Regions from separate parts of the Mesorhizobium sp. B3-1-9 genome, predicted to be linked through region 3. Evidence: predicted binding sites of a transcription regulator. Region 3 holds the regulator's gene; each other region holds the start of a gene.
What was found. Region 3 encodes HrcA, which represses chaperone genes, less so after heat shock. Its sites were predicted from a motif close to GTTAGCACTCNCNNNNNGNGAGTGCTAAC; they were not measured.

Region 1 (9,869 bases), on a different contig from region 3:
TGCTCTACATGGCCTGGAACACGTTGAAGGAAAAAGGCGGGCTCAGCATCGACGAGGAGGCCGCGCCGCGCTCGACCGCCAGGACCATCACCTCCGGCGTCCTGGTCAACATCCTCAACCCGAAACTGTCGATCTTCTTCTTCGCCTTCCTGCCGCAATTCGTCAGCACCAACGAGCCGCATGCGCTGCCCAAGATGCTCGAGCTCTCCGGGGTCTTCATGCTGATGACCTTCGTCGTCTTCGCCATCTACGGCGTGTTCGCGGCGTCGGTGCGCAGCCACATCGTGTCGCGGCCGAAAGTGCTGACCTGGATGCGCCGCAGTTTTGCCGCCGCCTTCGTCATGCTCGGAGCCAAGCTGGCGCTGGCCGATCGCTAACGGACGGTCAGCCCTCGGTTTCGGAAGCCTCGTCGCTTCCGGAACCGGCCGCAGCCCGAACCCCGAGCCGCCAGGCAGAAGGCGGGACGCCGATCATCTTCTTGAAGGCGCGGCTGAACGCCGCTTCGGATTCATAGCCGATGTCAGCAGCGATGCTGGCGACGTTGCTGTTGCCGGCGCTGAGCAGTTCCGAGGCGATCTGCATGCGCCATTTGGCGAGATAGTGCATCGGCGGCATGCCGACGATTCTGGTGAAGCGCTCCGCAAGCACGGTGCGCGACAATGCCGACTCCTTCGCCAGCGCATCCACCGTCCAATTGTGAGCCGGACGGTCGTGGATCAGCGCCAGCGCCTTGCCCAGATGCGGATCGCGCAGGCCTGCCAGCCAGCCAGTCTGTTGCGGCGGCAGCGATTCCACATAGCGGCGCAGCACGTCGACGAACATCAGCTCGCTGAGCTTGGTGAGCACTGTTTCGCTGCCGGCCCGCTTGTCAGCCACCTCCGAGACCGCCTGCCTGATGAACTGGCCGAGCCACCCGCCATCGCCCCTGGCGTCGCCGGCCTTGATGGCCGGCGGCAGCGCTTCGAGCAGCGGATTGAAGGGCAGGGCATCGCAGGCGAGATAGCCGCAGATCAGCCTGACCGAGCGCGAGCCGCCGCCGGCGCAGTTGATGTAGAAAGGCATTCGGCCCGCAGTCGCTATGTCGAGCACGTCGGCCGTCGGCGGGTCGGCGCGCAAGTCGGGATGACTCGACATGATGTGCGGGTCGCTTCTGGTGAAGACCACGACTTCGCCGGCTTCCATCGGGATCGGCTCGTCGCCGATGATCCGCGCGAAGCAGTGGCCGGCCGTTACCACATGATAGGAAATCAGGTGATCCGCCCCGGGAAGTACCTTGGGCAATATTGAGGCCGGCGCGGGCGAATGGACGGCCCACGGGTCGTGGCCTTCGATGTCGAAAAACGTCGCGCCGGTGAGGCGCACCGTTTTCAAAAGGTCAGAAAGAGCATCCCCGGCCATTACACCCATTTCCCGCAAGCCGCGCGGCAATCCGACGCGACATCCCTTTCCAGTTCCGGACGAGCTGTCAAGTAAGGCGGACGCCCCGTCATTCCGTTCATTGGCGGAAGCTTTAAACCCCGACAGCACCGTGCGGTGCCGTCTCAACCGGCGCTGAGCACGGTCGAACCAAACCTGGATAAGGATCGAAAGTCATGACGGTACATAAGGGCGGGTGTTTTTGCGGCGCCGTGGAAATCGAAGTCCACGGAACCGCCGAGGCAATGGGCTACTGCCACTGCGGTTCCTGCCGGTCATGGTCGGCGTCTCCGGCGAATGCCTTCACGCTGTGGAAGCCACGGAACGTCAAGGTCACCAAGGGCGCGGAGTTTCTATCCGGCTTCAAGAAGTCCGAGATGAGCAACCGCCAGTTCTGCACCAAATGCGGCGGTCATCTGATGACGGATCATCCGCCGCTCGGGCTGGTCGACGTCTATGCCGCCACCATACCGACGGTGGAATTCAAGCCGAGGGTCCATGTCAATTACGCAGAGACGGTCCTGCCGATGAAGGACGGACTACCGAAGCTGAAGGATTTTCCCGCCGAGCTCGGCGGCTCAGGCATCGCCGTCCCGGAATAGGTCCGGACGATGGCCGACGATTTCAGACAACCGCAATTCACGACAGGAGAACAGCAATGGATATCGCGACGTTTCGCGCCACGCAGGAGCCGATCAAGGATCTTTATCGCAAGGACGCGCGGGCAGCACTTCTTACCTTGAAGGCCAGGGGCAATGCCGACGACTCGAAGGTGACCTGCAAGGTCGAGACCGGACGCGGTCTTGCCTTGGCGGGCATCCATCCGAAGGCCGGCGGCAGCGGGCGGGAGCTTTGCTCCGGCGACATGCTGCTGGAGGCGCTGATCGCCTGCGCCGGCGTCTCGATGCGGGCGGCCGCGGCCGTGCTGGAGATTCCGATCAAGTCGGCGGAGATTTCCGCCGAGGGCGACGTCGATCTTCGCGGCACGCTCGGCGTCACCGAAGGTGTGCCGGTCGGCTTCAAGGAAATCCGCCTGCGCTTCGACATCGAGTCGGATGTCGAGCAAGGCCGGCTGACCCAGCTCATGGAACTCACCGATCGCTACTGCGTGGTCTTCCAGACCATCCAGCGCAGTCCCAAGACCTTCGTGAAACTCAATCGGGTCGTCTCGTAGGCCGCGGCTTGCCCGGGATCCAGATCCTGGCGGGGACGGATTCTGGACTGGGCCTGAGCGCGGCTCTTCCGCGCCAGGCCCTATCCTTTCACATAGCCCATCGCCTCGACGATTTGCCCATCCGCGACACGCATCAGGTTGACGCCGCGCAGCGAACTGCCGTCGGACATCCAGAAGCGCCAGCGGATCGTAGCGCGGTCGCCGGCGACGAACGTCTCTTCGACATCGAAGCGGGTGCCGGGTCCGGTGGCGATCGCCGACCACAATTCGACGCAGGCGGCCTTGCCGATGCGGCGGGCGCCGTCCGGCGCCGGCGTGGTGTTCTCGATCACGCAGTCCTGCGCCACCAGTTCGTCCAGGGCCGACGGATCGTGACGCTGGAAGACGTCGTTGTAGCGCCGCATGATTTCCGCCGTCTCGGCGGAGCGCTTGGCCGCGGCGATGTCGATGATCAATTCCTGGGTCATTGGATTTTCCTCCTTCCGTTTCAGTGGTCTGCAAGGTTCGCCTTGAGCGTGATTGAGGCGACGCCGGCCAGTGCCCGCGAGACGAGGCAGGCTGCCTTGGCCTTTTGCGCCAGCCGCTCGAAGTCCTCGGCCGAGATGCCGGCGATGCTCGCCTCGGTCTCGAGCTCGATGCGGGTAATCGTCGGCCCGGCCGTGGTTGCGCCGAGATGCACCTTGGCAATGGTGTGGATGCTTTTGGCCGTGTGGCCTTCGCCGCCGAGCACGGCGGTAAGCGCCATCGAGAAGCAGCCGGCATGCGCGGCCGCTATCAGCTCTTCCGGATTGGTGCCCGGGCCGTTCTCGAAGCGCGACGGGAAGGAATAGGCGCCTTCGAACACGCCGCTGCCCAGCCGCAGCCGGCCGGATCCTTCCTTGAGCGTGCCCTGCCACTGGGCCGAGGCTTCACGGATTGTCATGGCTGGTCTCCTCTCTGTTTGTGGGAAAGTGTGGTGGTCACGCGCCGTCGATGACGACCTTGCCGAAGACGTCGCCCCGCTGGAAATGACGGCAGGCCTCGCGCGCCTCGGCGAAGGGGAAGACCTTGTCGAGGACGGGTTTCAGCCGGTGCGTGGCGACAGCGGCAAGCATCGCCTCCAGCCCGTTGCGGCTGCCGACGAACAGCCGGCCGATGGTGACGAGGCTGCGCTGGTAGACGGCGCCCGGGATCTCGACCGATTTGCCGTTGTGGTCCTGCACGGTGAGCAGCACGATGCGCCCGTAAAGCGCGCTGGCGATCAGCGATTGCGTAAAAGTCACCGGGCCGCCGGTCTCGACGACGAGATCGATCCCGCCGGTCGCCTCGCGCAATTTCACGCCCCATTCCGGCGTTCCGGCTACCGCGATGACGAGGTCGGCGCCGAGCGTCCGCAGCCTTTCGGCTTTCTCGGCGCGCGAGGTGACGGCGGCCACGCGGCAACCCATGAGCTTGGCGAACTGCAGCGCAAACAGCGCGACGCCACCTGAGCCAATGGTGAGAACCCATTGTCCGGGCTTTGGAATTTCGGCGCCCGTCAGCGCGCTCCAGGCGGTCAGCCCGGCGCAGGTGAAGGTCGCCGCCTCTTGCCAGGAGAGGTGGTCGGGCAGCCGCACGGCCCATTGCTCGTCGAGCAGCGCGTATTCGCAGAGCATGCCGTCCAGCGTGCAGCCGAGCTGATCGACGATGCCCGGATGCATGCGGCCGTCGATCCAGCGCGCGAAATAGCTGCCGGTGACGCGGTCGCCGATGGCAAAGCGGGTCGCACCGTCGCCGACCGCGACGACTTCGCCGGCGCCGTCGCTCAGCGGCACGATGCCGGCGCGGGGTGCCAGAGGATAGGTGCCGTTGAGGATCATCGTGTCGCGGCGATTGAGCGAGGTGGCGCGCACCCGCACGACGATCTGACGCGGACCTGGCTGCGGCATCGCCTCCTCGCGCAACGCCAGTTTGTCGATGCTGCCTTGCCCCTCGAGCCGATAGGTTTGCATTGTTGTCTCTCAAATATGTAGACCGATTTACATATTATGTAGACCGATTGTCATATTAGGGGCAAGTCCTATAATGCAAGCTCCTGACAGAGGTTGACAGTCGAGAGGTCGACGTGGCGACGGACACACGCACCCGCATGATCGAGGCGACCGGGCTGCTCATTCGGCAGCGCGGCTATCACGGCACGTCGCTCAACGACATTTTGAGCGCCAGCGGCGCGCCCCGCGGGTCGCTCTATTTCCATTTCCCGGGCGGCAAGGACCAGTTGGTCATCGAAGTGACGCGCGCCAGTGTCGCCGATGTGACCGAGCGGCTTGGCGCCGCGCTGTTGGAGGAAAGCGACCCAGCCGTTGCCGTGCACCACATCTACCAGTCGGTGGCCCGCATGCTGGAAGAGAACGAATTCTCGCTCGGCTGCCCGGTCGCGCCGGTGGTGCTCGACGCTCCGAACGATGTGCCGGACCTGGCCGAAATCTGCCGGTCGGCCTTCGAGCAGTGGATCGGACTGCTGCGCAAGGCTTTCGTCAGGGCAGGGGTGCCGGAGCGGCGCGCGCAGGCGCTGGCCCTGCTGGTCGAATCCTCGCTGGAGGGCCTTATGGTGATCGCGCGCGCCACCCGCGACCGCACGCCGGTCTTGACTGTCGCCGACGAAGTGGCCGCGCTGGTCGAGCAAGCGGTGCTTGCCGGCAAGGTAGCCCGGGAGGCGGACGCTACCGCCTTAGGATAAAGGGCTTTGCCGGCTCCGGAAATATCGGCTTAACTCCCCAGGTCTAGCCGCAACGGGGCGGCCGGCGAAGCGGTTTCGGGAGCAGGCGTTGGGGCGCGGACAGTCGGATCAGGCGGTTCGCGGACCGCAATTTGCCAGGAATCTCGACTGGAACCGCGCATTTCAAGTACAACGCCTCCGCCGAGATGGCGCTTTCCGGCTCGGGGGAGGTGCCTGCCGGCGGCGTTGACTGGACGCCGCTGCTTTCGCGCCGGCCGCTGCAACCGGACACGCGCCATGTTTCTCGCGTGGCAGAAACGAGCGGGCCGGTTTCCTGCTGGCCGAGCAAGGTATTTCGGTCGACCTCGCGGAAAGGCTGGTCGCTGCGCGGCCTCTAGCGGATGGGCCGTCGCTTCCTTCGTTGGTGTCGATCTGGAAGGCGTGAAGGCCATGCTGGACGGACCGGGCAATGAAGGCTGAGGGAAAGCTCGCGGCCGGCCTGAAGGCGTTGCGGCGACTTATCTTCACGGCGAAGCGATTTCGTTTCGGAATGCCGATCAAACGTTGATCGCCCCGATAATCCTCGCAAAACAGGAAAGGGCGCCTCTGGGCGCCCTTTCCGTATCAGCTTGGTAGCCTGGATTAGAAGTCCATGCCGCCACTCAAGCCCGTTTGCGGGCTTGAGCAATGTTAGTTGATGGGCGTGCTTTATGGACTTCTTAGAAGTCCATGCCGCCCATGCCACCCATGCCGCCGCCAGGCATACCGCCGGGCATGCCGCCAGCCGACTCCTTCTTCGGAGCCTCGGCGATCATGGCTTCGGTGGTGACCAGCAGGCCGGCGACCGAGGCCGCGTCCTGGAGAGCGGTGCGCACGACCTTGACCGGATCGACGATGCCCATGGCGATCATGTCGCCATATTCGCCGGTCTGGGCGTTGTAGCCGAAGGTCGCGCCCTTGTTCTCCAGGATCTTGCCGGCAACGATCGATGCTTCCGCACCGGCGTTGGACGCGATCTGACGGGCCGGAGCCTGCAGGGCGCGACGAACGATGTTGATGCCAGCGGTCTGGTCGGAGTTGGCGCCGGTTGCCTTGATGTTCAGCGAAGCGCGCAGAAGCGCGACGCCGCCGCCGGGAACGATGCCTTCTTCGACGGCCGCGCGAGTCGCGTTGAGGGCGTCATCGACGCGGTCCTTCTTTTCCTTGACTTCGATCTCGGTCGCACCGCCGACGCGGATGACGGCAACGCCGCCGGCCAGCTTGGCGAGACGTTCCTGCAGCTTCTCCTTGTCGTAGTCCGAGGTGGTCTCCTCGATCTGCTGCTTGATCTGGGCAACGCGGCCCTGGATCTCGGCCTTCTTGCCGGCGCCGTCGACAATGGTGGTGTTCTCCTTGGAGATCGACACCTTCTTGGCGCGGCCGAGCATGTTGAGGCCGACATTCTCGAGCTTGATGCCGAGGTCTTCGGAAATGACCTGGCCGCCGGTGAGGATGGCGATGTCTTCCAGCATGGCCTTACGGCGGTCACCGAAGCCCGGCGCCTTGACGGCGGCGATCTTCAGGCCGCCGCGCAGCTTGTTGACGACCAGCGTGGCCAGAGCCTCACCTTCGACGTCTTCCGAGATGATGACCAGCGGCTTCGAGGTCTGCACGACAGCCTCGAGGATCGGCAGCATGGCCTGCAGGTTGGAGAGCTTCTTCTCGTGCAGCAGGATGTAGGCGTCCTCGAGATCGGCGACCATCTTGTCTGCATTGGTGACGAAGTAGGGCGACAGGTAGCCGCGGTCGAACTGCATGCCTTCGACGACTTCGAGCTCGGTCTCGGCGGTCTTGGCCTCCTCGACGGTGATGACGCCCTCATTGCCGACCTTCTGCATCGCTTCGGCGATCATCGAGCCGACCGAGGCATCGCCATTGCCGGCGATGGTGCCGACCTGGGCAACTTCTTCCGAGGTCTTGATCTTCTTGGCGTTCTTGATCAGCGTCGTGACGACGTCGCCAACGGCGAGGTCGATGCCGCGCTTCAGGTCCATCGGGTTCATGCCGGCGGCAACCGCCTTGTGGCCTTCCTGGACGATCGACTGCGCCAGAACCGTTGCGGTCGTGGTGCCGTCGCCGGCGATGTCGTTGGTCTTCGAAGCGACTTCGCGGACCATCTGCGCGCCCATGTTCTCGAACTTGTCCTCGAGCTCGATTTCCTTGGCGACGGTGACGCCGTCCTTGGTGATGCGCGGGGCGCCGAACGACTTGTCGATGACGACGTTGCGGCCCTTGGGGCCGAGGGTGACCTTCACCGCGTCGGCGAGGATGTTGACACCGCGCAGCATGCGCTCACGGGCATCGCGGGAGAATTTTACGTCTTTGGCAGCCATGTTTTAGCTCCTGGCAGGGGCTCGGGAAGAGCCCGAAGATGAAGATTCAGGTGAGGCCGATGATCAGCCGATGATACCCATGATGTCGGATTCCTTCATGATCAGAAGGTCTTCGCCATTGAGCTTGACTTCGGTGCCCGACCACTTGCCGAACAGGATGCGATCGCCGGCCTTGACATCCAGCGGCACGAGCTTGCCTGCTTCGTCGCGGGCGCCGGAACCGACGGCGATGATCTCGCCTTCCTGCGGCTTCTCCTTCGCCGTATCCGGGATGATGATCCCGCCGGCGGTCTTGGATTCGGATTCGACCCGGCGAACGACCACGCGGTCATGAAGCGGGCGGAACTTGGACTTTGCCATGTTTTCTTCCTCGAATGAGAACGGTGAGAACTGTTCCTCCATCCGGCGAGGCCGGATATGGGTTAGCACTCACCAAAGACGAGTGCTAACGTGGCGCTGAAATAGGCCGGCGCCTTGCCGGAGTCAAGGCGCGCGCAAGGGGGAGGCGACGCGAAATTTTTCTCACGCGGAACGCCAGCCCGAAAAGCACCGGGTGTCGCGAGGCGCCGACGAGCAATCTCGTCCGTCAGTCCCGGCGCTTCGGCGACCGCAGCACCAGCAGCGGGCAGCGTTCAGCGAGCCCGTATGTGCCGGTCGAGGCCAGCCGGACATCATCGAAGAAGGTCTGGGCTTCCTCGATGAGTGCTGCCGCGGGGGCGAAATTGTAGATGACCGACGAGTTGCGGTAGACGTCGATGGTTCCGATGACCGGCAGCTCCCATCCTGTGCGAGCCGCAAGCTCTTCGCGATCCGGAAACAGCGCTTCGAATTGTTCGAGGATGCCCCTCACCGGTATCGTGTAGTCAGGCGCGCCGCCGATTGCGGTCATCGCCACGCGCCATTTGAGCTCGTGGAAGGTTGCGACGCCACCGCTCAGCGCCAGGGCGCGGATATCCTTCGGGTCGTCTGGAGTCCCGGGGGAAGCATAAAGCCTTATGCCGGCGCGCCCGTCTGCTTTCAGCGCACGCGCGATCGAAGCAAACAGTGTGCGCCTGAGGTTCGCGGTGCCGATGACCGAGAGGCATCCATCGCCGATCAGCGCATCGACGCTCGCGCCGGGAAACGGCAGGTCGAACCAGTCGCCTTGCACCGCCTTGCGCGTTTCGGTGTCGCCTGGCCAGATGCCGGCAATCATGTCGGCGGATTCGTCGACCGCCGTCATACTGGCACCCAGCCCGGCGAGCTCCGGCGTCACGCCGAACATCACGACGTGCGACCGGGCAAGGTCGAGCTCGCGGTCGTAAGTTTCGACCACCTCCGCCGGCGGCCGCAGCGGTGAGCCGAGCAACTGCCAGTGCTTGCGAATTGCATTCCAATGTTGCGTCATGCAAACCCCAGCCTAGCAGCGCGTTGTATTCGATCGAATAATCGACGACGCTCGATAAGCCAAGTGAGGGGCGGGCATGGCGCGCATCGCGGTGATCACGCACGAGTTCGACCGCTTCCAGAGCCGGCGCGGACTGCTGATGCGCCGCGATAGCCCATATATGCTCTTCGACCTGCTGGAAGAGCTGAAGCGCCGCGGCCATTCGGTCCAGATATTGAGAGGCACCTCGGCGAAGCCGGCCGCCGACATCGCGGTGTTGCATCTCGACGTGACCGTGACGCCGCCCGACTATGTCGATTACGCGCGGCGCTTTCCCTTCTGCCTCAACCTTGGGACGGCCGACATTTCGAAACGCCGCATCAGCGGCGCCGTGATTGGCCAAGGCGACGACTGGCAGGGGCAGGTCATCGTCAAGAGCAGCCTCAACCATTGGGGAACGCCGGAGCAGCAGCTGAACCAGCGCGCGCGGCGCGCCGGCAGGCCGGAGCCGTTTCCCGGCGTCGAACCTTTCGACAAATACGAGATCCATGCCTCGCTCGCCGACGTTCCGGCCGAGGCCTTCGAGCGCCAGAATCTGGTCGTCGAGAAATTCATTCCCGAGCCGGAGCCGGACGGTTTTGCCGCCCGCTTCTGGCTGTTCTGCGGCGAGCGCGAGCGCTGCACCCGCCATGTCTCGCCGCAGAGCCTCGTCAAGGGCGACGACACCATCCGCCGCGAGGCGGTTTCGGTTCCGGACGAGCTGCGCGCGCTAAGGCGCCGGCTCGGCTTCGACTACGGAAAATTCGACTTTGTCATGCACGAGGGCAGGGCGGTGCTGCTCGACGCCAACAAGACGCCCGGGCG
Region 2 (9,869 bases), on a different contig from region 3:
GTTGTTCTCCTTTCTGTTGATTGGATTTGACCAATCGTTTCGCGACGGCACCGGGCGAGGCCCGATGCCGCGCGCGCAAGACCATCAGCGAGCTCTCAGGCGACCTGCCTCTCAGCTTCGATCTTCCGGTTCGCCGCGACCTTCGGCATCGTCTTGTCGGATGCGATTTCGATCCTGCGCGGCTTCATCTCTTCGGGAATCTCGCGCTTGAGATCGATCGTCAGCAAACCATTGACGAGACCGGCGCCGACAACCTTGACGTGATCGGCCAGTTCAAAACGGCGTTGGAAGGCTCGGCCGGCAATGCCGCGATGCAGGTAATGGCTGTTGTCCTCGCCGACCTTCTGGCCAGACACCATGAGCATGTTCTGCTCCTGCGTGACGGTCAGTTCGTCTTGGCTGAATCCGGCGACCGCCATGGTGATGCGGTAGTCGTCCTCATCGGTCTTGGCGATGTCATAGGGCGGCCAGTTGTCGATCGGCTCGCCTCTGCTCGCAGCCTCGAGCGCGTTCAGCATGCGGTCGAAGCCGATGCTCGACCTGAACAGAGGGGTAAAGTCGAATGTCGTTCTCATAGCTACATCCTCCATTGAGCAATATAGATACGAGGAGCGCCAAGGATGCGGCGCTCCTTGACCTTCGCTGGCCCTTTCAGGCGCCAGCAAAATCGATCTGGGAATTCAATTCCACCGCGTCAAGAGGCAGAGCGGCAATCATCATGGCGCCCGAAGGCATCGCCGGGCCGATCGGGCTGCTGGCTGCCGATGGGGAGGTTCAACGGTTTTAACGCCGGCCATGCGGCAACCTTGACACGGCATGGGCGGCCAACCATCTCGACAAGGGGCGTTCGCCGATGGCGCCGCCCGATTGCTTGCTCGCAAAAAGACTGGAACAACAAACGGAGGAAGTGATGAACGACGTTCGGTTTCCCGAACCGGTCAAGCTCGAATTTCCCGCCACTTCGCGCAAGGTCGCCAGCAGCTTCGAGGCATTGGAATGCCTGGATCAGCAATGGCCTGAATGGGCGCAGGGACGCAGCTGGCGCGCCGCAGAGCGGGCCTGCCGCGACGCGCTGGATGGCTGGCGCAGCGGCCGTGAGGCTTATAACGCTTTCAAGAAAGCGGCGAAACGGGCCGGCCTGATACCGGCAGATGGCCATTCCGCGCTCCGCAAATGCCGTCCGAGGAGGACGACCGGAGGCTTGCGATCTGACGCCACGCTCAGTGGATGGCAATGATCACGTCGACGGCGCGCAATTCCGAAGGTTGGATGAGGCGATGGTGGGCGACTCGCACGGAATGCAGCGCGCCCACCAGTTCACGCTCCCAATAGCCCAGGAATTCTTGCAGCTCCGGAAACTCCGGCGCCAGGTCATATTCTTGCCAGACGTAGAGCTGCAGCAGGCTCGGGTGATCGGGAAGATGGTAATGGATCTCGGCGGTGGTCAGCCCGTAGCCAACCATCTGCAGTCGGAACTCCCTGCTGACCGCGTTGACCATATGCTTCTCCTTACGATTTCATGCGTCCAGTCGGTCAAACATGTGCCGATGATCGGTTGCCGGATATGGCGTCGCAGCCTCGACATCGAGTTTGCACAAGGCATCCATAATCTGGTCCAAGGTTACCGGCCGCTCGGTACCCGGCGGCTGACGCAGCGCTGGCATGGATTCCACAGCGCAGGCATCCGAAGCCCAGGACGACAGAATCGCCCGCTTTTCCTGACGATCGAGCGTCTCGTCCTTCAAGACCTCGTCAGGATGCTTGAAATGCCTGGCCGGCGCCAGCAGGCGATCGAGCGAATAGTCGGATGTTTCGGGGGCAAGAGAGGAAATTATCGGCGAAAACGTCTGGTGGTTCATCGATGTCCTCCGTCTGCAAAAACTCCTCGAATAGCGTTCGTGTTCCAGGCTGCCGTCCCATGGGCAGCAGCAGCGATAATTTTGTCTGCGAGTCGCGAAAATTCAAGCGGCAAAATCTCCCGTTCGAACGAAATAGCTGCACGATAACAGTCTGTTGGCACTCTCATATGCCGAGTGCCAATTTTTTTGCATAGGCCCCTTGAAACCCGAAAATCCCAAAACTAGCTCGATATGCGCGCGATGCCCGAGAGGGTCGCGTCGCCCCGCACCGGCCGATATTGCCGGTCCGGTGCGGGGGAACCTCAAAACCTGTTTGTCCTTGAAGGAGAACGACATGGCGTTCCGTCCATTGCATGACCGTATCCTGGTCCGCCGCATCGAAGCCGACGAAAAAACGGCGGGTGGCATCATCATCCCCGATACCGCCAAAGAAAAGCCGAGCGAAGGCGAAGTCATCGCCGTCGGCTCTGGCGTTCGTGACGACGGCGGCAAGCTGGTCGAACTCGACGTGAAGGTCGGCGACCGAATCCTGTTCGGAAAATGGTCCGGCACCGAGATCAAGCTGAACGGTGAGGACCTGCTCATCATGAAGGAGAGCGACGTGATGGGCGTGATCGAGCAGACTGCCACAATGAAGAAGGCCGCCTGAGGGCTATTTCAAACAGTCAACCAGTCAATGAAAGCTGCCTAAAGAGGAGTTATCCAATGGCTGCCAAAGAGGTGAAATTCCATACCGAAGCCCGCGAGAAGATGTTGCGGGGCGTCGACATTCTCGCCAACGCCGTGAAAGTGACGCTGGGACCAAAGGGCCGCAACGTCGTCATCGATAAATCGTTCGGCGCGCCGCGCATCACCAAGGACGGCGTCACCGTCGCCAAGGAGATCGAGCTCGAGGACAAGTTCGAGAATATGGGCGCGCAGATGGTGCGCGAAGTGGCATCGAAGACCAACGACATCGCCGGCGACGGCACGACCACGGCAACGGTTCTTGCGCAAGCGATCGTCAAGGAGGGGGCCAAAGCCGTGGCCTCGGGCATGAATCCCATGGACCTGAAGCGCGGCATCGACAAGGCCGTCGACGCAGTGGTCGCGGAGCTGAAGGCCAACGCCCGTAAGGTGACGAAGAACGACGAAATCGCGCAGGTCGGCACCATATCGGCCAATGGCGATGCCGAGATCGGCCGCTTCCTGGCTGAGGCCATGGAGAAGGTCGGCAATGAAGGCGTCATCACGGTCGAGGAAGCCAAGACCGCCGAGACCGAGCTCGAAGTCGTCGAAGGCATGCAGTTCGACCGCGGCTATCTCAGCCCCTACTTCATCAACAACCAGGACAAGATGCGCGTCGAGCTCGAGGAGCCCTACGTGCTCATTCATGAGAAGAAGCTCTCCAACCTGCAGGCCATGCTCCCGGTGCTTGAAGCGGTGGTGCAGTCAGGCAAGCCGCTGCTGATCATCGCCGAGGACGTCGAGGGCGAAGCGCTGGCCACGCTGGTCGTCAACAAGCTGCGCGGCGGTCTGAAGGTCGCGGCCGTCAAGGCTCCGGGCTTCGGCGACCGTCGCAAGGCCATGCTCGAGGACATCGCCATCCTCACCGGCGGCACCGCGATTTCGGAAGACCTCGGCATCAAGCTGGAGAATGTTACGATCCAGATGCTGGGCCGCGCCAAGAAGGTAGCGATCGAGAAGGAAAACACCACGATCGTCGACGGCGTCGGCCGCAAGGAAGAGATCCAGGGCCGCATCGCCCAGATCAAGGCGCAGATCGAGGAGACCACCTCGGACTACGACCGCGAGAAGCTGCAGGAGCGGTTGGCTAAGCTCGCCGGCGGCGTCGCGGTGATCCGCGTCGGCGGCTCGACCGAGGTCGAGGTCAAGGAACGCAAGGACCGTGTCGACGACGCGCTTCATGCGACCCGCGCGGCTGTCGAGGAAGGCGTGCTGCCCGGCGGCGGCGTCGCACTGCTCAGGGCTGCAAAGGCGCTCGATAACGTCCCTGTCGACAATGCCGACCAGAAGACCGGGGTCGAAATCGTTCGCCGCGCGATCGAAACCCCGGTGCGCCAGATCGCCGAGAACGCGGGAGCCGAGGGGTCGATCATCGTCGGCAAGCTGCGCGAGAAGGCGGAGTTCGGCTGGGGCTGGAATGCCCAGACCAACGAGTTCGGCGATCTCTATACGCAGGGCGTTATCGACCCGGCGAAGGTCGTGCGCACCGCACTGCAGGACGCCGCCTCGGTCGCGGGCCTGCTCGTCACCACGGAAGCCATGGTGGCCGAAAAGCCTAAGAAGGAAGCACCGGTCCCGGCGATGCCGGGCGGCGGCGGAATGGATTTCTGAGCGCCGGCGATGCTCGCTCCCCACGTGGGGAGCGAGCATCGCCAGATCGATTGGGGAGAATATCATGAATGTGATGACCGGCGAGGGAACCGTTCCGGCCCCGGCATGCTCGCCGAGCGAATTCCTTGCCTACGAAGAGGAATGCCGAACGGCGCTCAAGCCGCTGCTGACGGGCTTGCTGGACATGGCCGAATCTGCGGGCTGGAACCGGCGCACGGTGACGTCGACGCTGATCCTGTCGGCGCACGTGGCGCGGCATCGGGAGTGTCTGCGGAGAGCCGAACCTGATGCTCGGATCTCGCGTCTTGGCAGAATCCGGGCAGGGCGTCGAGTTGTCCTTGCGGACAGGCCCGTTGCTCGGCACGCCGCAGTCGCAACGCTATCGATAGAGGCTCAAGTCATGACAAACACGCGCTTTGAACAACCTGTCACAATCCTGGTCGGAATGGGTTTTCCGGTGACAATCGAGAACGCGATGGAAGCATGTTCCCTGCTTCAGGACTGGCCCGCCCCCGGCCGTAACGGGGCTCATGCGGTCGCGCTCAACGCCTGCAAAGCCGGCATTGCCGGTGAGGTCGATCCGGAGATCGTGCGGGCAACCCTGGTCGCCTTCGCACGTCGCAATGACATACTGGTGCCGAACACGCTGGTAGCGAAAACGATCTCACGGACCGCATCCACGGATCGGACCGCGTAGTCCACCAGCCGTCACGCAAAATCGCGCCTCGGGGGGCGCCGGCGAGCGCCACCGTCTTGCCGCCCCGCGAGGAAGAGAACCCCGCAATCCAATTTAAAGCGTCGACCAGTGGCGACGGCCTCGATTGGGCCACTCAAGTAGGTTCTCGACGGCTGCCTGGACTTTGTTGACCTCTTAGCAGACGCCATGCTGCCGGTCTTAACCGAGACCGGCGGCGAGAACCAAGGACGCCGTGGGTGCGCATCACTCATGCAAATCGAAGGCGACGAACCGGCCGAGCAAAACCGCCTCGAATATGATGAGTTCGGTGAGTTCGCAATCCTTCGAGGCCAAGTTCACGGGCTGCCGCGATAGTTGCTTTAATGGAAACCGTTTCGTCCAGAGGCGCGCTTAGGAGCGCTGCATGGACAAGCTCTTTAGCGGTGCTCGCCGGCCTATGAGCGATTTAACGTCCACCAGCCCAACTCCACTGTACCCCGAATGCTCAATCGTTGTGGCAAGGCTCGCGGGAAATCAACCAAAATCTGTGTGAAAAAGAGATGAGGGGCCAGTCTACCCGGCTGGCCCTCTAAGTCCGCAGCCTTTTCCAAGGAGGGGGACTCCCAGGCTGGCGGGCTGGTGGAGAGGATAGCGGCATTAGGCGGACGGTTATTGATTTATGATAAAATTGGTTGCGAGGAGACGTAACCACTGACCCTGACATCTGCTGATTGTGACGATTTGACAAGAGTGCGCCGGATCGAGATTGGCAATAGCTAAAACAGAAAATTCACATCTTGCAAAGGAACAGGGCCTGCACCGGCTAACACCGGCGCTATGCAGCTTGGGCACAGACGGTCCGGTTCATCCAGAAAGGTACCACTCTGCTGGCGATCCCCATCTTGGCGCAACGTCGTCGCTGGCCGTTACGAGAAGGTGGACGGCGAGGGCACCATCTAGCCGCCCTCGCCTATTGGAAGAGCAGTGATCGGGATCCGCGCAGCTCACCTCACGTTGCTCAGTTGGAATTCTTCGGTAAGCATTCGCTGGTTGGGATCGATCGGACCCAGGTTCTTCACGACCCTGAATCGACCGCTCTGTGCCTGTGCGATGTACATGTTCATCCGCACATGATGCTGGCCGGGAACCATCTCCGCCGGGCCCCCAGGTCCCTCACTGATCCGAGCGTGATCGAGCGCCCGGATAACCGCGTCGCGTTCGACGGTGGCGGCCTCATGAACGGCGGCCTCCCACATCTTGATCGCCCGGTAGTGACCAGTGCACCCGCTGCCCGCAGTCAAGGTAGCGCCACCGGGGAACCGCGCGCTGTAGCGCCGCAACAGTGCGCGACCGAACGGTTCGTCGAGTTCCTGGTAATAGTCGAGGCAGCTGTAGAGGCCCTCGATCTGGTCGGGCGGCACCAGGTTGAAGAAGTTCTCATCGAAGTAGGTACAGACGATCCGGCCGCCGCGTTTGCCGAAGCCGGCCTTGTGCAGTTCTTCGAGGAACGGTGTCAGCCCCGGCGGGACGATGGTGTTGAAAACCACGTCGGTGCCGCTCGCCATGATCTGCTGCACCGTCCGCCGGAAATCGACAGTGTCCAGCGGAAAATACTCCTCGCCGACGATCTCGCCGCCATTGGCGCGCACCACCTGGCTCGCGGCCTTGTTCAGCAAATGAGGCCAGATGTAATCGGCCGATGGCAGGTAGAATTTCCTGGCTCCCGTGGACTCCATGAGCCATGGGATCAGCGGCTCGACCTGCTGCGCGGGCACCGGGCCCGTGCAGAAGATCAAGGGATCGTTCTCCTGTCCCTCATACTGCTCGGTATAGATGTAAAGCGTCCTGCCCCGGGTGACCGCCTCGCTTTTGATGGCCAAGCGGGTCGAGCTGTATATGCCGCCGACGACCACATCGATCTTGTCGACGTCGATCAGCTTTGCGGTCCTTGCCTTGGCGGCGCCGTCGTTCGTCTCGCCATCCTCAATGACGAGCTCCACCGGCCGGCCGAGGAGGCCGCCCTTGGCGTTGATGTCGTCGACGAGCATGGTGGTGAGGTTCGCATTGGCGACGCCCATGAAAGACAACGGGCCGGTGAGTTCGGCGATAAGGCCGATCTTGATGGGTTTCGGATTCATGTCATTTCTCCGATTCTGGGTGTTGCGAGTTTTGGGGAATTCGGCTTCCGAGGTGTTTGCCGGGCGCGCCGCCGCCAGCCAGCAGGCGGCGCGCAGCGTGGACGTCAGGCCTCGTAGTGACCGAGCAGCAATGCCGCCTGCGGCTTGCCCACATGGCCGGCTTCCTGCAGGATCGCAGGCACCTCCGGATCCGACACGAAATTCTTCCAACCCTCGGCGTCCCAGTCGAAGATCGCCCAGACGCGGTCAGGTTCGCTCGGGTCGCGGAACACGGTTGCGCCGTTCGAGCCGTGCAGCCGGCGCTTGTCGGCGCCCTTGGTCGAAAAGATCCGGATGAAGTGGTCGACGTCCGCCACCTTGGTCGTTGCGAGAAGCATCTGATTTCCTCCTGTCGGTCGCGGCCACCATTGGTCCATCGACAGGATCACGATGCGCGCGCCGAAGCGGGCGCACATGGGGTGGATTCCCTATGCCCGCATTTCGCCCGGTCGGACAAGGCCGTGCTCGACCGCATAGAGCGCGGCACCGGCGCGGGTGGTCACGCCGACCTTGGAGTAGACGCTCTGGATGTGGTGGTCGGCGGTCTTGGGCGAGATATCGAGCTTGCGAGCCGTCTCCTTCGCCGTAAGGCCGGCGGCGATCAGGCGCAGCACCTCGATTTCGCGCCGCGTCATGCCGGCTAGCGCCTGCGGTAAGGCCCGGCGCGACCGCTGCCCGGCGAAGGACAACACCGCCTCGGCGGCGTCGGGGCAGATACAGCCGTCACGAACAGCTGCACGCAACTGCGTCGCCGCCGCCTCGCTGGACAGCGCCTTGCGGTGCGGACGTTCCTCCCGCGACGTCTGAAAGGCCTCGGCGGCGGCCAGGATCCTGGCCGCCGGAGACAGATCGGAGCCGCTGACCTTGCGGTGATATCCCGAACCGTCCAGGCGCTCGTGATGGCGCAGCACGAGCGCGCCCATCGCATCGCCGCCGTGGCCGAAGGAAGCCAACGCCCGCTCACCGTAATAAGCGTGCAGTTGCGCCGCGTCGCGCTCACGCACCGACAAAGGGCCGTTGCGCATCCAGGTCGCCACCGGCACCACCAGTTCGCCGATGTCATGGATGCAGCCCGACCAGCGCAGGGCGCGGACATCGGCAGTGGGCAACCCGATCCGCTGGCCCGCACCCGCGGCCAGTTCCGACACCATTCGCGAATGGCCCTGCGTAAAGGGCATGCGCATGTCGATCATGTCGGCGATGGCGAGGAACGCCTCGTCACAAGCCGCCTCATCCAGCGTCACCGGCGGATCGGGCTCCAGCGCCAAAATCGTCTCGCGATCGACTGTCGCACCGATATCCTTCATCAGCGCGGTCGCGTTGGCCGAGACGAGCCGGCCTAGACCCGCTTCGTATGGGCCATCGCCGCGACTGGCAACGGTTTCGGCCATCGCGTCGATACCGACAGCATCGCTGAGCGCAATCACATCCTGCGCCAATGTGATCAGGCGGACGGCCGGCAGAACATCCTCGCCGCTCAGCCCGCGCGGCAGGCCCTTGCCGTCCCAGCGTTCGTAGATCTGGCCAAGGTTGCGCCGGATGTCCTCGGACAGGCCAAGCCGCTCGCCGATACGCTGGGCGACCTCGCAATGCGCAGTCAGCACCGGGCGGGCCACGGCCAGCGCCTGCGCCATCGCAGCCTCGATCGCCCTGGCCTGCGCATCAGGCTCGAGATAGTAGTAGAACCGCTTGAAGGCCTGCACGAAGACCCTGCCCAATTCTGCACGGTTGCCCATGTCGAGAGCGACAAGATCCTGGCGCAGTGCGATTTCGTCACCGAAGGTGGCCGCCAGAAGGTCCGTATCCGCATTGCAGCCGACATAGCGCAGCATCGACTGGTGGTAGGCATTGCGCCGGTCCTGCTCGGAAACACCCGCAAGGTCCGCGATCCGCATTGCAAGCACGCAAGATTTCAGCGCGAAGTCGCGGGAATGGCCTGTCGCGAGGTCCGACGCATAAGCGAGGACCATCATGAAGTCCGCTCGGCGTATCGAGACTTCTGTCATCGCACACCCCAACCAGCACATATGCTATCCCGGCGCGCGCCGAATACCTAGGGCAAAAGTCGGAGGCCGGATGTGTATGCTATAAACATCCCGGCGACTCGACGGTAGCTGGTCGCGAATGCCTTGGGCGCCTCACCATTCGCGATGACGAGCGCTACTCCGCGGTATGGTGGCCAGCGCCCTCACAGGTTATGCCGGGCGGCGCTTCAGCATTGGCTTCTGCTCGTGCAGATCAGCGGTGCCGGGTGCATTGGAAGATCAATCATTCGACCTGTTGGTGAGTACAAGTTTTGGCCGTTCAAGCCTCATTGGGCGTAAGCCATCGACAGGCGAGCATCCTATCGACGGCTCGGCTCAAGACGCTCGCCGGTCGTTGGCCACAGGAAAGCTCGGTCTAAGCCTCCTCCTTCTTTGCTTTCGCAAAACCGCGGTCCGTTGCGATGAACCGTTCAAGCATCGGCGTGATCAAGCGCGATGGATCGGCAGACGGCCGCCCGGTCTCGCGCCCAAGGATCTCTGCGTATTTCACCAAATCGCGATGCAGGGGAGCCGGCAGTTCCACCGTAATCTTCACTGGCTTGTCGTCGGCGATCGTTGCGAGTTTCAACTTGGCCATGTCAACCTCCGTATGGTTCAAGGGCAAGGTCGCGGGTGACGAGGACGCGAACGGGAAACCCCGGCCGGATCGTGAGCGTCGGGGCGATAGCGAGTTGCCGCTGAACGACCTGCTGGCCTACCTGGCTGACGCTATCGGAAGCGCCGCTTCGCAGAGCCCGCACAATATCGCTGTCTTGATCAGAAGAACCGGCCTGCG
Region 3 (9,869 bases):
GATCCTGGTCGCGCCAGATCCAGGCGTGCCAAATCCAGGCGTGCCAGATCCAGGCGTGCTTGCGCGAATTTCTGGAAGGCGCGGGCGCGGTGCGACAGCGCCGTGGCCTGGCCGGGCTTCCAGCCATGCTTTTCTTCCGCGCTCATCTCGCCGAAAGTCTTGTCGAAACCGTTGGGCAGGAACACCGGATCGTAGCCGAAGCCGAGCGTGCCGCGCGGCGGCCAAACAAGCGTGCCTTCCGCTTCGCCGCGATAATATTCGGCTTCGCCGTCCGGAAATGCCAGGCAGATGACGGCGACGAAGCGGCCGGTGCGCTTCGAGGGCTCGGTCGCGCGAGCTTCCTGCAGTGCCGTTTCCGTCTTTTGCATGGCCATGCCGAAATCCCTGCTGCCATCGGGCTTCTCGGCCCAGTTGGCGGTGTAGACCCCCGGCGCGCCGTCGAGCGCGTCGACGCAGAGGCCTGAATCGTCCGACAGCGCCGGCAGGCCGGTGGCCTTGGCGGCTGCGTATGCCTTGATATAGGCGTTCTCCTCGAAGGTGGTGCCGGTCTCGTCGGGTTCGGGCAGGCCGTATTCCTTGGCCGATTTCGCCTCGAAGCCGAACGGCGCCATCAGGTCGGCGAATTCGCGCAGCTTGCCTTCATTGTGGCTGGCGACGACGATCTTCTGTCCATTCAGGGAATGCATCAAAAACCCCAGATCCTTGGCTCGGCGAACTCGATCGAATTGCCCGACGGGTCGCGGAAATAGATCGAATGCCCGCCCTGCGGCCACTCGAAATCGCTTTCGATGGCGATGTTCCTGGCCGCGAGATGCTTGCGCCATGCGGCGATCTCATCGGCGGTCGCGGCGAAGCAGAGGTGCCCTTCGCCGGCCGTGCCGTGCGGCGGCACCTTCAGCCTGGCGTCGGGCGCCGGCGGGATTTTCGTCGCCTCCGCGTTGAAGAGAAGCAATACGCCGTTGCCGCAGCGGAAAAAGACGTGGCGCCCTTCGATCCTGCCCAAGGCTTCGAGGCCGATGATGTCGCGGTAGAAGGCTTCGGCGGCGTGCAGGTCTGTGACATAGAGAGCGGATTCCAGGATAGCGGAGGGTATCACGAGGCCCCCCTCTCTGCCCTGCCGGGCATCTCCCCCTCAAGGGGGGAGATTGGCAGCTTCGGCGAAGGCGCCATTCTTGCAACGCTGGCGATTGGCGAAAGCGGTCGCGACATCTGATCTCCCCCCTTGAGGGGGAGATGGCCGGCAGGCCAGAGAGGGGGGCCCAGGCTCGGCATTGGAAATCCTACGCCACCGCCATCTGCTGCAAGCTCACCAACCGCGAGATACCCTTCTTCGCCAGCCCCATCAGCGCCGCGAACTGCTCCTCGGAAAAGGGCTCGCCTTCCGCCGTACCCTGGATCTCGACGATGCCGCCCTTGCCCGTCATGACGAAATTGGCGTCGGTGCCAGCCGAGGAATCCTCGATATAGTCGAGATCGATGACCGGCTGGCCGTCATGGATGCCGCAGGAAATCGCCGCGACATGGTCCTTCAGCACCTTGGAAACGCTCACCATCTGGCGCGCTTCCATCCAGCGCAGGCAATCATAGAGCGCCACCCAGCCGCCGGTGATCGAGGCGGTGCGGGTGCCGCCATCGGCCTGGATGACGTCGCAATCGACGGTGATCTGCTGCTCGCCCAGGGCCTGCAGGTCGACCACGGCGCGCAAGCTCCGGCCGATCAGCCGCTGGATCTCCAGCGTGCGGCCGCTCTGCTTGCCGGCGGAGGCCTCGCGCCGCATGCGCTCGCCGGTCGAGCGCGGCAGCATGCCGTATTCCGCCGTCACCCAGCCCTTGCCGGAATTGCGCATCCAGGACGGCACTTTTTCCTCCAGGCTCGCCGTGCACAAGACATGCGTGTCGCCGAACTTCACCAGGCACGAGCCTTCGGCATGCTTGGAGACGCCACGCTCGAAGGAGATGGCGCGCATTTCGTCGGCTTGGCGTTTGGAGGGGCGCATTCGGCCTTCTTTCTTGTCGTTTCCGGAATCGTGGCCGGCTTGTAGACGCATGCGGGGCAAGTCGCAAAGGAAAAGGACGCCGCGCGGGAAAACGGGCCGCGCGACTGCGAACGCGCCACCGGTGACCGCAAACGCGGCACCGTGTGACCGCGAGCGCGGCACCGGGTTGCGCCGCCGTAGCTTAAGTCTATATCTTTCGGAAGGAGGTTTCTCGCCGGAATGAACAAACCAGTCGATCCGACGTCGCAGTCGCCGGTACTTCAGTCACTCGACATGCGCTCGCGCGATATCTTCCGGCGGATTGTCGATTCCTATCTGCGCGACGGCGAGCCGGTCGGCTCGCGCAGCCTGTCGCGCATCCTGCCCTCCTCGCTGTCGCCCGCCACCATCCGCAATGTGATGAGCGACCTCGAGCATCTGGGGCTGATCTACGCGCCGCATGTTTCCGCCGGGCGGCTGCCGACCCAGACCGGGCTGCGCTTTTTCGTCGACGCCTTCATGGAGCTGGGCGACCTTTCCGACGACGAGCGCCGCGTCATCGAGGCGCAGGTGCGCGCCTCCGGCTCGGGCGCGACGCTGGAGCATATGCTGACCGAGGCCAGCCAGATGCTGTCGGGCATGTCGCGCGGCGCCGGCCTCGTGCTCGCCTCCAAGCACGAGGTGGCGCTGAAGCACATCGAATTTATCCAGCTCGAGCCCGCAAAGGCACTCGCCGTGCTGGTGTCGCAGAACGGCGATGTCGAGAACCGCGTTGTCGATCTGCCGGCCGGCATCACCGTGTCGCAGCTGCACGAGGCCTCGAACTTCCTCAACGCCCATATCAGGGGGCGCACGCTTGCCGAGGCGCGCATCGAGATCGCCCGCATCAAGGACGAGACCAGAACGGCGCTCGACACGCTGTCGCAGGATCTGGTCGAGAAGGGGCTGGCGGTCTGGGCCGGCGCCGAGAGCGGCCTGCCGGCGCGCCTCATCGTGCGCGGCCGCGCCAACCTCCTGGAAAACGTCACCGCCCAGGCCGATCTTGAGCTCCTGCGTCATCTGTTCGAGGATCTGGAGACGCAGGACGGGCTGCTGCAGCTGCTCGACCTCGCCGAGGAAGGACCTGGCGTGCGCATCTTCATCGGCTCGGAGAACAAGCTGTTTTCGCTGTCCGGCTCGTCGCTGGTCGTCGCCCCCTATCGCGACAAGGACGCCCGCGTCATCGGCGCGCTTGGCGTCATCGGCCCGACCCGCCTGAACTACGCCCGCATCGTGCCGATGGTCGATTACACCGCGCAGCTGATTTCACGAATGCTGCGCTAGGTGTATCGCTATACAGGTGATGTCGGCCCGACCTGAATCTCGACACAGCTGAGGGTGCAAAGGAGAAAAACATGGCGCTGGAATCGCTCAAGGCCCAGATCAGCCTGCTGCTTGAGGAGATGGTGAACCAGCCCGAGGACGAGCACGAGATCCAGGAGCAGCTGCGCGAGAAATTGCGGGAGATGCGCGCAATGGGTCTGCCCTTGCCGGCGGACCTCGTCGAGTTGGAAAAGCGCCTCGACGACGATCTGGATGCCGAAGAGGCCTGAGCCCGAGGCCCGTCAAATCCGCGTGCGCAAGCTTCTCTTTTCGATCGTTTGCCCAATATGTCCTGGCTCTGGGCGCCTGATCGATTGAGGCGCGCTGGCAGACGACGGAGGACAGCCATGATGCGGATCGCCGGCCTTGCGGGCCTCGCGCTGGTCTTTGCCACCGGCGCCTTTGCGCAGCAGGCCGATCAACCCCTGCTCAGCGGTGAAAAGGCCTTCGGCGATTGGAAGGCCGACCGCCCGGGCGTGCGCCGGCTGCTGAAACCTGAGGATTTGCCGAAACCCGATGTGACGGAGTCCGCCTCGAACGGCGGCGGCGTCACCGATCGCCCCGAAGGTGCCAAGCCGAAACTTCCGCCCGGCTTCTCCGCCGAGCTGGTCGCTTCCGGTATCGACAGTCCGCGCGTCGTGCGCGTGGCGCCGAACGGCGACCTCTTCGTCGCCGACAGTCGGGCGAACCAGGTCCGCGTCTATCGCCTTGCGGAAGGCGGCGCGAAGCCCGCGCAGAAGTCGGTCTTCGCCAAGGGCCTAACTCGGCCCTACGGCATCGCCTTCTATCCGCCGGGCGACAAGCCGCAATGGGTCTATGTCGCCAACAGCAACAGCGTCGTCCGCTTTGCCTATCGCGACGGCGACCTGGAAGCGTCGGGCAAGCCGGAAACCATCGTCGCCAAAGTCCCCGCCAGCCATCACTGGACGCGCGACATCGCCTTCTCGCCCGACGGCAAGACGCTCTATCTGTCGGTTGGTTCGGGCTCCAACATCGCCGAGGACATGGGCGCAAAGCCGAAGGGCGGTGTCGAGGCGTGGGCGAGATCGCAGCCGCTGGGCGAGGCCTGGGGTCCTGAACAGGGCCGCGCCGACGTGCTGGCCTTCGATCCCGACGGCAACAACCGCAGGACCGTCGCCACCGGCCTGCGCAACTGCTCCGGCATGACCGTGCAGCCGGCGACGGGCGCGCTCTGGTGCGTCGTCAACGAAAGCGACGAGCTTGGCGACAACATCCCCTTCGAATACGCGACCGCCGTGAAGGACGGGGCCTTCTATGGCTGGCCCTGGTATTACATCGGTGACAACGAGGACCCGCGCCACAAGGGCGCGCGCCCCGACCTCGCCGGCAAGGTCACGGTTCCGGATGTGCTGATGCAGGCGCATTCGGCGCCGCTCAACATCGCCTTCTACGACGGCGGCAATTTCCCGGCTGACTACAAGGGCGATGCCTTCGTCGCGCTGCACGGTTCGTGGAACCGCAACGTCCGCACTGGCTACAAGGTGGTGCGGCTGAGATTCAAGGACGGCAAGCCGACCGGCGAATACGAGGATTTCGCCACCGGCTTCGTCATTTCCGACGACGCGGTCTGGGGGCGGCCGGTCGGCGTCGCCGTAGCCAGGGATGGCGCGCTGATCCTCACCGAGGACGGCAACGGGACCATCTGGCGCATTACGCATGGCGGGTAGGTCCCCCACCTCGTCATTCCAGGGTCTGCGCGCGTCGCTCCGCTCCTTGCTCCGCCCTGGAATGACGACAGGACTGATCGTTTCGGCCAATCTCCAAGGTATGCGGCGTCCCACAAAGGAACCAGCTCCCGGTCGAACTGGCGCAACGAATCCCATTGTGAGGGAATTACCGTCGAACTGGCATCATGATAAAAGCCCGGCTCTCGACAGCGGTCCCCGCAGGACTATACGCCAGGCCAGAACCATGACACTCACCGGATTCCTCGCTTACAGCGCCGCCCTCGGCGTCGCCGCCGCCATTCCCGGCCCGGGCGTCACGGCGCTTGTCGCCCGCGCACTCGGCTCCGGCTTCCGTTCGTCGCTCGCCATGTCGTTCGGCCTGATGCTCGGCGACCTCACCTATCTCACCGCCGTGGTGCTCGGGCTTGCTTTCGTCGCCCAGACCTTCGGCATGGTCTTCCTCGCCATCAAATGGGCCGGCGTCGCCTATCTCGCCTTCCTCGCCTGGCGCTTCTGGACCAGCGGCATCACGCCCGAGACCGTCGAGGCGCGGAAGGCCAAGGGCGGTCTCGTGTCGAGCTTCATCGCCGGGCTGACGGTGACGCTCGGCAATCCCAAGACGATGATCTTCTATCTCGCCATCACGCCGACCATCGTCGACCTGAAGACGATCACGCTCGCCGACTACGCCATCCTTGCGATGCTCACCGTGGCGGTGCTGTTCGTGGTGCTGGTGCCTTACCTGGCGTTGGCCGCCAAGGCGCGCTGGTTCCTGAAATCGCCGCGCGCGCTGAAGGTTCTGAACCGCACCGCCGCCGGCTTCATGATGGGCGCGGCCGCGGCTATCGCGGCGAGGCAGTAGGCTCCAATCTCAACCCGTCCCGGATTCAGCCAAACCATTCCTGAAACCCGCCGCGGCGGAAAATGCTTTTCCGGTCGTGGGCGCTTTTGAGCAACCGCCCCACTCGGATATTTTCGGTCGCCGGCCTATCTTGCGCGGCTGAAAGCCCTATTCTGTTTTTGCCTGTGCCATTGCCTTGGGAGCGAACCAATGAACAAGCCCATCACCTCCGCGCGCGTGCCCGGCCGCGGCCGCGTCTTCAATTCGATCACGGAGACGATTGGCGACACGCCGCTGGTCAGGCTGGACAAGTTCGCCAGGGAGAAGGGCATCGTCGCCAATCTCATGGCCAAGCTCGAATTCTTCAACCCGATCGCTTCGGTCAAGGACCGCATCGGCGTCGCCATGATCGAGGCGCTGGAGGAGGCTGGCAAGATCGCGCCCGGCAAGACCACCCTGATCGAGCCGACCTCCGGCAACACCGGCATCGCGCTCGCCTTCGCCGCCGCCGCCAAGGGCTACAAGCTGATCCTGACCATGCCGGAGACCATGTCGGTCGAGCGCCGCAAGATGCTGGCGCTGCTCGGCGCGGAGCTGGTGCTGACCGAAGGCCCGAAAGGCATGAAGGGCGCCATCGCCAAGGCCGACGAGCTCGCCGCCACACTGCCCAACGCCATCATCCCGCAGCAATTCGAGAATCCGGCCAATCCTGAAATCCACCGCCGCACCACGGCCGAGGAAATCTGGAACGACACCAATGGCGAAGTCGACATTTTCGTTTCCGCCATCGGCACCGGCGGCACCATCACCGGTGTCGGCCAGGTGCTGAAGAAGCGCAAGCCTTCGCTGCAGGTCGTGGCGGTCGAGCCGGAGGCCTCGCCGGTGCTGTCGGGCGGCCAGCCCGGTCCGCACAAGATCCAGGGCATCGGCGCCGGCTTCGCCCCGAAAATCCTCGACACCTCGATCTATGACGAGGTCGTCAGGGTTTCGAACGAGGATTCGGTCGCCAATGCCCGTCTCGTCGCCCGCCTCGAAGGCGTGCCGGTCGGCATCTCGTCGGGCGCAGCACTCCAGGCGGCCATCGTCGTCGGTTCGCGGCCGGAGAACAAGGGCAAGAACCTCGTCGTCGTCATCCCCTCCTTCGCCGAGCGCTATCTCTCGACCATCCTGTTCGACGGGCTGGGGGCTTAGGGCGCGCAAAAGCCCCAGCGCCGAGATCCTTCGCGCCCCCCTCTGCCCTGCCGGGCATCTCCCCCACATGGGGGGAGATTAGCAGCTTCGGCGCCTGGTTCGATTTTACAACGTCGGAGATTGGCGAAAGCCGGCGTGGCGGCCAATCTCCCCCCTCGTGGGGGAGATGTCCGGCAGGACAGAGGGGGGCGCTGTCCCTCCGGCCTCAACAGATTGCCTAACCCCCAACAAGCTTCGCCTTCTCGCCCTGCAGGAAACGCCGCAGCGCCGGGTCGCGCTCGAGGCCGATCGCCCGGTCGTAGGACTGGGCCGCCTGCTTGATGTTGCCGAGCCTGGCCAACAGCCCGGCGCGAGCGGCCCAATAGGGCTGGTAGTCCTGCAGCCGCTTGTCCTCGCCAAGCACGTAAAGCGCCGCCAATCCAGCCGTCGCACCCTCGGTTTCGGCGATCGCCACCGCGCGGTTGATCGCCACCACCGGCGAGCCGGCCACGGCCTGCAGCGCTTCGTAAAGCTGGCGGATCGCCGTCCAGTCCGTGCCGCCGCCGCGCCGGCGCGCCGTATGGGCGGACTGCACGGCGGCCTCGAGCTGGTAGCGGCCGATTATGCTCCTTTGCGCGGCGCGCACCAGCAAGGCTTCCGCCTCGTCGATCAGGCCGTCGTCCCAGAGCGCGATATCCTGCTCGGCCAAAGGCACGAAATCGCCTTCCGGGCCGCGCCTCGCCGAGCGGCGCGCCTCGGCGAACAGCATCAGCGCCAGCAGCCCGAGCGCTTCCGGCTCGTCCGGCATCAGCGAGGCGACCAGCCGACCGAGCCAGATGCCTTCGGTGGCGAGGTTGCGCCGCCGGCTATCGGTGCCGGTCGGGTCCGACCAGCCTTCGGCGAAAGTGGCGTAGATCGCCTCCAGCACAGCGCCCAGCCGCTCGCCCAGCTCCGCCTGCTCCGGCACGCGAAACGGAATCCCGGTTTCGCGGATGCGCACCTTGGCCCGCACCAGCCGCTGTCCCATCGTCGCCGGCGAAACCAGGAAGGCCGAGGCGATCGTCGCGGCGTCGAAACCGAGGATCGTCTGCAGGATCAGCGGCGCGCGCACGCTGGCCTCGATCGCCGGATGGGCGCAGGCAAACATCAGCCGCAGCCGGTCGTCGGGCAGCTCCTCGCCGCGCATGCGCGCCTCCATTTCCTCGGCCATCAGCTGCAGATGATCGCGGGCCGCCTCGCCGGTCAGCCGCCGCCGCACCGCGTCCACGTCGCGCCGGCGCGCCACCGCGAGCAGCCAGGCTTCCGGCTGGGCCGGGACGCCGGTTCGCGGCCAGCGTTCGAGCGCGGCCGCGAAGGCGTCGGCCAGCGCGTCCTCGGCGCCGGCGACGTCGCGCGTGCGGGCCGCGAGCCAGGCCACCAGCTTGCCGTAGCTGCGCCGGGCGGCCGCCTCGGCCGCCGCCCGCGCGATCTCGGAGCGATCATCCATCACAGGGTTCGCTATGCGGCGGCTATGTACTCGGCCATTTCCCAGATCGGCCGCACCTCGACCGTGCCGCTGCTGGACGCGGGGCAACGCGCGCCCCACTCGATGGCCGTGTCGATGTCGGCCGCCTCGATCATGTAGAAACCCGCCAACTGCTCCTTGGTGTCGGCATAGGGGCCGTCGAGCACGTTGGTCTTGCCGTTCGCCAGCCGCACCGCGGTGGCCGCCTGGGTCGGGCGCAGCCGCTCGCCGGCGATATAAGCGCCGGATTTCTTCAGCGCCTCGGTATAGGCGCCGTAGGCGGCGAGGGTCTGCTGGGTCTGCTCTTTTGGCGCATTCGCCATCGCGGCTTCGTCATTGTAGATCAAAAGCATGTATCGCATGGTCTTCTCCGGTTTTGTTGAAGGCCGCATCGTCGCGTGCCGACCTATGTCGTGCGGCCGCGGCCGATTTCGACAGGCGCCTCGAAAATCTTTTCGTCCCCAAAGCAGGCGAGCGCAAGCCGGCGCTTTTCGCCGCCACTCAACCATTCGTCTAGACCATGATCCCGAAAAGTGGATTCCGGTTTTTGGAAAAGATCATGGTCAAGCAGAAAGGTCTGCAATTGCGGGTTGGCATTTGGCTCCTCCCGTTTAAACTCACGAGCTTCGCGCCGGGGAGGCGACGCGGCCGTTTCAGGAGGAGGAAACCATATGCTCGATTTCAGGACGAAATTTGTTGCCGCCGGCGCGCTGGCGCTGTCGCTTGGTCTCGGTGTCGCGACGGCCGGGGCGCAGGAATTCATCAATGTGCTCACCGGCGGAACGTCGGGCGTCTACTATCCGCTCGGGGTTGCCCTGTCGGAGATTTACGGCAAGGGCATAGAGGGCGCGCGCACCCAGGTTCAGGCGACAAAGGCATCGGTCGAGAATCTCAACCTGCTGCAGCAGGGCAAGGGCGAGATCGCCTTTGCGCTCGGCGATTCCGTCAAGATGGCCGCCGAGGGCAACACGGAGGCCGGCTTCCCGGGCAAGCTCGACAAGCTGCGCGGCATTGCCGCGATCTATCCCAATTACATCCAGATCGTCGCCAGCCAGGAATCCGGCATCAAGACGCTCGCCGACCTCAAGGGCAAGAGCCTGTCGGTCGGCGCGCCTGCCTCCGGCACCGAGCTCAACGCGCGCGCCATCTTCGCCGCCGCCGGTCTCAAATACGCGGATCTCGGGCGGGTCGAATATCTGCCCTTCGCCGAGTCGGTCGAGCTGATCAAGAACCGCCAGCTCGACGCCACCTTGCAGTCGGCCGGCCTCGGCGTCGCCTCCATCCGCGATCTCGCGACCTCGCTTCCCATCAACGTCGTCGCCGTGCCG

Region 1: groES (co-chaperone GroES) is a predicted target of HrcA. The motif match lies at 8,061-8,089, and genes of this name have one in related genera.
Region 2: FJW07_RS20275 (co-chaperone GroES) is a predicted target of HrcA. The motif match lies at 2,013-2,041, and genes of this name have one in related genera.

Annotation. Positions count from the first base shown of each region.
Region 1 is NZ_VFTJ01000003.1:160,272-170,140, forward strand. It holds gene FJW07_RS07050 (LysE family translocator) at 1-377, shown strand, start outside; gene FJW07_RS07055 (AraC family transcriptional regulator) at 385-1,398, opposite strand; gene FJW07_RS07060 (GFA family protein) at 1,593-2,018, shown strand; gene FJW07_RS07065 (OsmC family protein) at 2,075-2,590, shown strand; gene FJW07_RS07070 (nuclear transport factor 2 family protein) at 2,671-3,057, opposite strand; gene FJW07_RS07075 (OsmC family protein) at 3,078-3,512, opposite strand; gene FJW07_RS07080 (NAD(P)-dependent alcohol dehydrogenase) at 3,550-4,560, opposite strand; gene FJW07_RS07085 (TetR/AcrR family transcriptional regulator) at 4,674-5,288, shown strand; gene groL (chaperonin GroEL) at 5,987-7,639, opposite strand; gene groES (co-chaperone GroES) at 7,703-7,999, opposite strand; gene FJW07_RS07100 (class I SAM-dependent methyltransferase) at 8,226-9,026, opposite strand; gene FJW07_RS07105 (hypothetical protein) at 9,103-9,869, shown strand, end outside.
Region 2 is NZ_VFTJ01000011.1:108,556-118,424, forward strand. It holds gene FJW07_RS20255 (Hsp20 family protein) at 96-575, opposite strand; gene FJW07_RS20260 (DUF982 domain-containing protein) at 854-1,237, shown strand; gene FJW07_RS20265 (usg protein) at 1,221-1,499, opposite strand; gene FJW07_RS20270 (hypothetical protein) at 1,518-1,859, opposite strand; gene FJW07_RS20275 (co-chaperone GroES) at 2,194-2,508, shown strand; gene groL (chaperonin GroEL) at 2,565-4,196, shown strand; gene FJW07_RS32115 (DUF982 domain-containing protein) at 4,261-4,893, shown strand; gene FJW07_RS20295 (substrate-binding protein) at 5,877-7,010, opposite strand; gene FJW07_RS20300 (hypothetical protein) at 7,115-7,387, opposite strand; gene FJW07_RS20305 (HD domain-containing phosphohydrolase) at 7,478-9,022, opposite strand; gene FJW07_RS20310 (DUF2274 domain-containing protein) at 9,450-9,671, opposite strand; gene FJW07_RS20315 (TrbI/VirB10 family protein) at 9,673-9,869, opposite strand, start outside.
Region 3 is NZ_VFTJ01000022.1:53,224-63,092, forward strand. It holds gene rdgB (RdgB/HAM1 family non-canonical purine NTP pyrophosphatase) at 1-686, opposite strand, end outside; gene FJW07_RS27270 (VOC family protein) at 686-1,096, opposite strand; gene rph (ribonuclease PH) at 1,281-1,997, opposite strand; gene hrcA (heat-inducible transcriptional repressor HrcA) at 2,217-3,299, shown strand; gene FJW07_RS27290 (hypothetical protein) at 3,371-3,568, shown strand; gene FJW07_RS27295 (sorbosone dehydrogenase family protein) at 3,686-5,026, shown strand; gene FJW07_RS27300 (LysE family translocator) at 5,271-5,888, shown strand; gene cysK (cysteine synthase A) at 6,078-7,058, shown strand; gene FJW07_RS27315 (RNA polymerase sigma factor) at 7,276-8,523, opposite strand; gene FJW07_RS27320 (YciI family protein) at 8,535-8,903, opposite strand; gene FJW07_RS27325 (TAXI family TRAP transporter solute-binding subunit) at 9,213-9,869, shown strand, end outside.